2 regions of the Oscillibacter sp. GMB15532 genome follow, and region 2 is predicted to be linked to the other one. Evidence: predicted binding sites of a transcription regulator. Region 2 holds the regulator's gene; the other holds the start of a gene.
The links. The regulator NrdR, encoded in region 2, represses ribonucleotide reductase genes. The targets are predictions, from matches to a motif close to CACNANATNTNGTG.
Positions count from the first base shown of each region.

Region 1: ABVS15_RS01645 (ribonucleoside triphosphate reductase) is a predicted target of NrdR. The motif match lies at 834-847, and genes of this name have one in related genera.

Region 1 covers NZ_JBEVTO010000001.1:358,600-363,231, forward strand. The annotation lists gene ABVS15_RS01635 (hypothetical protein) at 1-15, shown strand, start outside; gene ABVS15_RS01640 (anaerobic ribonucleoside-triphosphate reductase activating protein) at 12-710, shown strand; gene ABVS15_RS01645 (ribonucleoside triphosphate reductase) at 1,019-3,448, shown strand; gene ABVS15_RS01650 (cation-translocating P-type ATPase) at 3,669-4,632, opposite strand, start outside.
Region 2 covers NZ_JBEVTO010000003.1:277,906-282,537, forward strand. The annotation lists gene ABVS15_RS05670 (hypothetical protein) at 1-142, shown strand, start outside; gene ABVS15_RS05675 (hypothetical protein) at 275-790, shown strand; gene nrdR (transcriptional regulator NrdR) at 967-1,422, shown strand; gene ABVS15_RS05685 (peptide chain release factor 3) at 1,663-3,246, shown strand; gene ABVS15_RS05690 (helix-turn-helix transcriptional regulator) at 3,439-3,639, shown strand; gene ABVS15_RS05695 (DUF6773 family protein) at 3,636-4,133, shown strand; gene selD (selenide, water dikinase SelD) at 4,406-4,632, shown strand, end outside.

The sequences.
Region 1 (4,632 bases), on a different contig from region 2:
GAGGAACTGCCTTGACCTTCTGCGGACTGCAAACTCTGTCACTGGTTGACTTTCCCGGTAAAGTGGCGGCCACGGTCTTCACCGGCGGGTGCAACCTCCGCTGCCCCTATTGCCACAACGCCCGTCTGGTCATCGCGCCCGCCGAGGAGCAGGAGCGGTATAAGGAGCAGGAGATTCTTGCGTTTTTATCCTCCCGCCGGGGACTGCTGGACGGGGTGGTGCTCTCCGGCGGGGAACCGCTGCTGCACGAGGGGCTTTCGGACTTTGCCGCCCGGGTAAAGTCTATGGGCTTTGCGGTGAAGCTGGACACCAACGGGTGCTATCCCCAGCGGCTCCGTGCCCTGCTTGAGACAGGAAGCATCGACTATGTAGCCATGGATATCAAAAACAGCCTGTCAAAGTACCCTCTGACCGTGGGCGTAATGGACTTTGACACCGCCCCTGTGGAGGAGAGTGCCGCGCTTTTGATGGATGGACCGACGGACTATGAATTCCGTACCACGCTGGTGCGGGAGCTTCACACTCAGGCGGATTTGCTGTCCATTGCCCAATGGCTGAACGGGGCACGGCGCTATTTTTTCCAGAACTTCGCCGACTCCGGGGAACTGATTGGCTCCGGGCTGCACGGCTTCTCCCCCGATGAAATGCGTACCTTTGCCGAGGCTGTCCGCCCCTTTTGTGGAGAAGTTTCTCTCCGGGGCGTGGACTGAGCGGTACTCACCTTTTTCGACAAATACTGACTTTTTTCGTCACAAAATGCTATTTGGTGTACAGTTATGTTTTTCGCGTTCCTACTAAATCTGGGCGCAATTGGCATTTTTTATGAAATACTCCACAAGATATAGGAGTTCTTCTAATTGACATCCCCCAACAGCCCCGCTAGAATAAGAACGGAAGGACGCTTCGGCGTCTTTCCGTTCTGACGGTATATGGGCCTATCTTTGGTACGCAGGCGGCGGCAGGGCAGTTTGCCCCGCCGCCGCGAAGCGGAAATACTTTAAGAGAGTGTGGGAGCGGTATGTATCGAGTTTTGAAGCGGGACGGCAAGGTCGTGGACTTTGCCCTGTCCAAGATCAGCGTGGCCATCACCAAGGCGTTTGACGCCGTGGGAAAGGACTACAACCCCGACATCATCGATCTTTTGGCGCTGAAGGTCACCGCGGATTATCAGGACAACATCAAGGACGGCTCCATCTCAGTGGAGCAGATTCAGGACAGCGTGGAAAACGTTCTCATCAAGGCCGGATACAGCGATGTGGCCAAGGCCTACATTCTGTACCGCAAGCAGCGGGAGAAAATCCGTAATTTAGGCTCCACCGTGCTGGATTACAAGGACCTGGTGAACAACTACCTGCACATCAACGACTGGCGGGTGAAGGAAAACTCCACCGTCACTTACTCCGTGGGCGGGCTGATTCTATCCAACTCCGGGGCCATCACCGCCAACTACTGGCTCAGCGAGATTTACGATGCGGAGGTGGCACAGGCCCACAAAAGCGGCGATCTCCACATTCACGATTTGTCCATGCTCACCGGCTACTGCGCGGGATGGAGCCTGAAGCAATTGATTCAGGAGGGCCTTGGCGGCATTCCGGGCAAGATCACCTCCTCCCCCGCAAGCCACCTGTCCACCCTTTGCAACCAGATGGTGAATTTCCTTGGCATCATGCAGAACGAGTGGGCCGGGGCGCAGGCGTTCTCCTCCTTCGACACGTATCTGGCCCCCTTTGTGCGAGTGGACAACCTCTCCCAAAAAGAGGTGAAGCAGTGCATCCAGTCCTTTGTGTACGGGGTGAACACCCCGTCCCGCTGGGGCACGCAGGCTCCGTTTTCCAACATCACGCTGGACTGGACCGTTCCCACCGATCTTGCAGGCCAGCCCGCCATCGTGGGGGGCAGGGAGATGGACTTTAACTATGGGGACTGCAAGCAGGAAATGGACATGGTAAACCGCGCCTTTATCGAAATCATGGTGGAGGGCGACGCGGACGGCCGGGGCTTCCAGTATCCCATTCCCACTTACTCCATTACGAAGGATTTTGACTGGAGTGACACGGAGAACAACCGTCTTCTCTTTGAGATGACCGGGAAATACGGGACACCCTATTTCTCCAACTACATCAACTCCGACATGGAACCCTCGGACGTGCGCAGCATGTGCTGCCGCCTTCGGCTGGATTTGCGGGAGCTGCGGAAAAAGTCCGGCGGCTACTTCGGCTCCGGCGAATCCACCGGGTCCGTCGGCGTGGTGACGGTAAACCTGCCCCGCATCGCATATCTTGCCAAGGACGCGGCGGACTTTTACCGGCGGCTGGACAAGCTGATGGACGTGGCCGCCCGCAGCCTGAACACCAAGCGCACCGTCATCACCAAGCTGCTGGATGCGGGACTGTATCCCTATACCCAGCGGTATCTGGGCAGCTTTGGCAACCACTTTTCCACCATCGGCCTTGTCGGCATGAACGAAGCGGCGCTGAACGCCGCCTGGCTGCGCAGGGACCTGACAGCGCCGGAGTCCCAATCCTTTGCCAAGGATGTGCTGAACCATATGCGTCAGCGGCTCAGCGACTATCAGGAGCAGTACGGCGACCTTTACAATCTGGAGGCCACCCCCGCCGAGTCCACCTCTTATCGTCTGGCAAAGCACGACACGGAGCGGTTCGAAGACATTATTACCGCCGCCAAACCCGGTGACGCACCCTATTACACCAATTCCTCCCACCTGCCGGTGGGGTACACCTCGGACTTGTTCGACGCGCTGGCGGTGCAGGATGAGTTGCAGACCCTCTATACCTCCGGCACCGTGTTCCACGCGTTTCTGGGCGAAAAACTGCCGGACTGGAAAGCCGCCGCCGCGCTGGTGCACAAAATCGCGGAGAACTTTAAACTGCCCTACTATACTCTCTCCCCCACCTATTCCGTCTGTTCACAGCACGGGTATCTTACCGGAGAGCATTTCACCTGCCCCCACTGCGGGAAACCCGCCGAGGTTTACAGCCGCATCACCGGGTATTACCGCCCCGTACAGAACTGGAACGACGGCAAGGCGCAGGAATACAAAGACCGCAAACTTTATGAACCCGGAACGGCTTTTAAAGCTCACGCGCCAAGCCCCGCCCCACAGACTGCCCAGCCCGTGCCCGGTTTTACTGCTCCCTTCTCTGCGGAGCAGCCCGTCCCGGAGAAAAGCTCCACCGTGCGGGCCATGCGCGATGCGGTAGACGAGCTGCTGCTGTTCACCACCAAAACCTGCCCCAACTGCAAAACCGCAAAGGCGGGACTTGAACAGGCGGGACTTTCCTACACGGTGCTGGACGTGAGCGAACATCTGGACCTTGCTCGGAAATACCGCATTATGCAGGCGCCCACCCTGCTGGTGCGCCGGGGGGACAAGATGGAGGCGGTTTCCGGCGCGCCCGACATCTGCAAGCTTGCCGCCGCGCTTTGAATCGCAGTTTTCAGAATACGACTTTCATAAAAGGTTCCCCCGCCGTATTGCGGCGGGGGAACCTTTTCATAAACGCTTTGGGCATCTTCAAAAGCCTCGGGACTGCTCCCGGCTTCTTCCGGATGCTCTCTTGCTTCGGGATACTTCCGGGCAATGCCTTTTACTCGCAATCGCCCCTGCTTCCCAATACGCTTTCAGGCTAGATTCCGCCAAAGCGCCCTTATTTTCTCCGCAGGGCTTTCAGCGCCTGAATCACCAGCATGCTGGCAAAGGCCAGCCCCACAATGGTCCAAAGATTTGTCGCCGACAGGACCGCCACGTCAAACAGCGGCTCCAGCACCGGGACGGTCAAAACGCTTGCCAGAAGCGCCGCGCCAACCAAAAACGCCAGCAGGAGGTACCGGTTGTTGAACAGCTTTTTGGAAAACAGCACGGGCCGCTGGGATTTGCAGTTGAACCCATGGAACAGGCGGCTCAGACACAGCGTCGCAAAGGCCATGGTGGTTCCCACGGGCGTTCCTCCAGCGCTCAGGCCCATGTGGAATGCAATGGAGGTGGCAATGGCAATCACCATACCCTCCAGCCCCACGTCCGCAAGGAATGCACGGGTCAGAATCCCCTCGTTCCGGGGGCGGGGCTTTTGAAGCATCACGTCCTCGCTTCTGGGCTCCAGCCCCAGCGCGATGGCGGGCAGGCTGTCAGTTAACAGATTAATGAATAGCAGATGCACTGCCGCAAAGGGCGCAGGCAGGCCCATGAGGGACGCGTACAGCACCGCAAGGATGCCCGCCGCGTTGCCAGAGAGCAGGAACTGAATGGCCCGCTTGATATTGGCATACACGCCCCGTCCGTTTTCCACGGCCCGGACGATGGTGGCGAAATTGTCGTCCGTCAGAATCATGCCCGCCGCGTCCTTGGCCACCTCCGTGCCTGTGACGCCCATGGCCACGCCAATATCCGCCTGCTTCAATGCCGGGGCGTCGTTCACGCCGTCTCCGGTCATGGCCACCAAGTTTCCCCGCTCCTGCCAGGCCCGGACGATGCGGATTTTATGCTCGGGGGACACCCGGGCGTACACGCTGACTTTGGGTACAAACTCCCGCAGTTCTCCGTCGCTCATGGCGTCGATGGCAGCCCCGTCCACCGCCTCGGTCCCCTCGGTGAGGATACCGATTTTCTTGGCG
Region 2 (4,632 bases):
TGAAACCACCGCCGAGGTTCTGGAAAACGGCAGCGCGCTGGTGAAAAACCACCTGTACATGGCAACCGTGGAAGGACGGACGGTAAAAGCCGGGTCCGACGGGGTAAAGCTTTTGGTGCGTGGAGGCTATTCTGTAAGCTGACATAGAAACGAACGCATAAAAAAACAAGCATACATAAAAGCCCGCCGCCCGCGCATAGGATAGCGCAGGCGGCGGTTTTTTTGTGCCCTTCGTGGGCCGGTCCCGCGCCGCCCGAAGGGAGAGGAAGCCGCCATGGACAAGTATCCGCTGTATCTGGACGGCAGAGCCGCCGGGGAGCTGAGCGTGACCGAAGCCGGGATGTACGCCGACTACCGCGCCGCGTGCCGTATTCCCGGCCCAGCGTTTTTGCGGGCATATCTTGTAGGGGATCAGGCCGAAATGCTTTTGGGCGTTCTTGCGCCGGAGGGCGGGGCATATTCCATCCGCCGCAGACTGAGCCGCCGGGAGACGGCGGACCTTGGAAAGCTTCTGCGCTGCGACGCGCGGCGGGAGGGAGAGCGGGCATGGGAACGGGTCCCCGCGCCGGAGCGGCTGCTGAAATCCCCGTGGCTTTCCCATATGCTGCAAGGTGTTTCCGGTGTGCTGACCCAGCAGGGGGAGGGGCGGCTGCTGGTGGCAATCCCCTATGACCCGGCAAAGCCCTTTCCGCTTACGCCGCTGTTCTGCTTTGCAAAAATATGCCGGATTGAGGGGACGCTGCACGTCGTCTATGCCTTCGATTCACAGGAGAGGCCAATGATGCCCTGAGCCTTTAATGCAAAGGGGCCAAAAAATTTTTATAAAAAGCAATTGACGTATACCACAACGCTTTGCGTTGTGGTATACTGTGCTTGAAAGAATAATTTTCGGCGCGGCCTGCCCCGTGATGCTTCCGCCCCAGGGCCGGAATGTACAGGCCCTGCCGCCAGGAAGGAGAACGCCCGATGAAATGCCCCTATTGCGGGTTCGCCGAGAGCAAGGTTGTGGATTCCCGCCCCACCGACGACGGGGCCAGCATCCGCCGCAGGCGGGAGTGCCTGTCGTGCAGTAACCGGTTCACCACCTATGAGACGGTGGAAAGCCTGCCCATGGTGGCGGTGAAAAAGGACGGCAGCCGCCAGAGCTTTGATCGCAGCAAGGTTCTGGGCGGCATGATCCGCGCCTGTGAGAAGCGGCCCGTGCCGCTGGCGGAACTGGAGCGCATCGCCGACGAGGTGGAGCAGGAGCTGCAAAACGGACTGGACCGGGAAATCACCACGGAGCACATCGGCGAGCTGGTGATGGAAAAGCTTCGCAAGCTGGATCAGGTGGCCTATGTCCGCTTCGCCTCCGTTTACCGCCAGTTTAAGGACATCGATACCTTCATGTCGGAGCTGAACAAGCTTTTGGCAGAGCAATAAACCCTTTTTACGCGGTAGGAAACGCGGTTCCCGGCGCGCATGCCATAGAGAAATAGGGGTCCCGGGCCGCGCCCGGGGCCTCTTTTTGCCCGTTTTGGACAAAAATTCAGACTTTTCAGCGGAGACACGCCGAAAAAGTTGATTTTCCCGCCGGAATTGCGGACAATAACTTGCAAAGCACCCGGCGATGTGATAAATTAAAAAGGTTCATCAGATTCATAAGAACGAAGGAGTAACGCCATGTCCGCCCTGAAAGACGAAATCTCCCGGCGCCGCACGTTTGCGATTATTTCGCATCCCGACGCCGGTAAAACCACCCTTACGGAAAAATTTCTGCTGTACGGCGGCGCCATTGCCCAGGCCGGTGAGGTGAAGGGCAAGCGGGCCAAGGCCGCCACCTCCGACTGGATGGAGATTGAGCGCCAGCGCGGCATTTCCGTTACCTCATCGGTGATGCAGTTTCAGCACGGGGGGTATTGCATCAACATTCTGGATACCCCGGGCCATCAGGATTTCTCCGAGGATACCTACCGCACGCTGATGGCGGCGGATTCCGCCGTCATGGTCATCGACGGGGCCAAAGGCGTGGAGCCGCAGACCCGCAAGCTTTTCCGCGTCTGCGCTTTGCGGAATATCCCCATTTTCACCTTCATCAACAAGATGGACCGGGAGACGAAGGACCCTCTTGCGCTGTGCGAAGAGGTGGAGCGGGAGCTTGGCATCGACACCTATCCGGTCAACTGGCCCATCGGCTGCGGTCGGGAGTTTGCCGGGGTTTACGACCGGGAAAAGAGCCGTATCCTCTTTTTTCAGGGCGAGGGCCACGGGAAAAAGGCGGAGGCCACCGAGGTGGATTTGGAAGACCCCAAGGTGGGCGAGCTGATCGGCGAAAAGCGCTGGAGCACCCTGCGGGACGAGGTGGAGTTGCTGGGTGCGGGCCGGGAATTTGATATGGAAGCCGTCCGCGCCGGAAAGCTCAGCCCCGTGTTTTTCGGGTCTGCGTTGACCAACTTTGGCGTGGAGCCTTTTCTGGCGGAATTTTTGCGTATGACCACCGCACCTCTGAGCCGCACGGCGGACTGCGGCGTGGTGGACGCGTTTTCCCCCGACTTCTCCGCCTTTGTGTTCAAAATTCAGGCCAACATGAACAAGGCCCACCGGGATCGGCTTGCGTTCATGCGCATCTGCTCCGGCAAGTTTGAGCGGGACGCGGAGGTCTATCACATGCAGACCGGCAAAAAAATGCGCCTGAGCCAGCCTCAGACCATGATGGCTGCTGAGCGGGAGATCGTGGACGAAGCCTACGCGGGCGATATCATCGGCGTGTTCGACCCCGGCATTTTCTCCATCGGAGACACGATTACCGTGCCGGGAAAAAAGTTCAGTTTTTCCGGCATCCCTACTTTCGAGCCGGAGCATTTCATGCGGGTCAGCCCCAAGGACACCATGAAGCGCAAGCAGTTTATTAAGGGGACGGAGCAGATTGCCCAAGAAGGCGCTATCCAGATATTCAAGGTTCCCGGCGCGGGCATGGAGGAAGTCATCGTGGGCGTAGTGGGCACGTTGCAGTTCGACGTGTTCGAGTATCGCATGAGAAACGAATACGGCGTGGAGCTGTATATGTACGGCCTGCCTTACGAGCATCTGCGCCGCATTTCCGCAAGCCCCGTGGAGGACCCGAAGGAGTTGACGCTGTGCATGGGTGCGGAGGTTCTGGAAGATTTCCGGGGCAGACATCTCGTGGCCTTTGGTGGCGAGTGGTCCGTGGGCTTTTTGCTCAAGCACAACCCGGGACTGGAGCTGTCCGAATCCGTTTCGGTGTAAGAGCAGCGTCAAAATTAGACGTAAAGCGTCGCGCCGCAATAGAGCGGGCGGGGCTGCCACATGAAAAAATAAATAAAACCCGGGGAGCAGGATAAAAACCATTCTGCTCCCCGGCTTTTGCGATGGAATGCAATATATATTTGACATTAAGAAATGTATAGTATATACTGTGACTATGAAAGGGGGCATTTTATGAAAAACAAGAGAATGAAAATTGCTCGCATGGAATCGGACATGAAACAAGATGACCTGGCAAAAGCCGTAGGCGTTACCCGCCAGACCATCGGGCTGATAGAATCAGGGGATTATAACCCCACGCTGAACCTCTGCATCGCGATTTGTAAGGCGCTTGACAAAACACTAAACGATTTATTCTGGGAGGAATCGAAATGAAAAGACAAAATATGCAAGACGAAAGAGTTGCGGCGCAGCGCCGTAAAATAAACAGTGAAGCAAACGGTATTTTAATGACGGTGCTTTTGTTATCAATCCTCGTACAGCAATTTTTTCTGAATGCTCCGTTTAAGCAATACGCAGTTGAGGCGATCTGCTTTTTCGGAATGTCCTTGTACATGATTGTCCGATACATGACGCTGGGCCTTGACTTATACGGCGAAGGAAAGCGGACCAAGGGGATGCTTTTGGTGAACAGCTTGATGGCGGGAACAGCAGTAACGGCAATCAACGGTGTTTTGAACTATGCACAATACGCACAGCGCTATAAAGAGGATGGCATGGGTTATTTTATCGCGGTGCTGGCAATTACGTTTATCAGCGCAACTGCTTCTACGTTTGCTGTGCAGGCATTCTTTGCTTATCTCAATCAGAAAAAACAGGCGAAAATTCAAAAGCAGTTGGATGAAGATGAAAAAGACGAACAAGGATGACTTCTTCCCATAAATATCAGGTAAATGTTGTCTTACGAGTATGCTTTCAAAACAGCGGAGCTACTTGCGCCGGATTTGAAAAATTTTAATTTTCCGAATTAAAATGCGCGGGAGAGATTGAAAAATGTTTCTCCCGCGCATTTTTTATGCAGTCTTTTTCCGTGTTTCACCCATCGCCACCCGTCTGCCATGCGTTGACAGGGGGCGGGGCGCATGGTATGTTGAAAGCAAACGGGACGGCTTTTTTTGGAAGCCGGGAAAGGGGCGTATCCATGGAAGAACAGAATGTCAAGCTGACAAAGCTGGCAAAGTGCGCCGGGTGCGGCGCAAAGGTGGGCGCGGGGGTGCTGAGCCAGTTGCTGGAGGGCATCCGGGTCCACAGCGACCCCAATCTGCTGGTGGGCTTTGACAAGAGCGACGACGCGTCGGTCTACAAGGTCAGTGACGAGCTGGCTCTGGTGCAGACGGTGGATTTTTTCCCGCCCATCGCGGATGACCC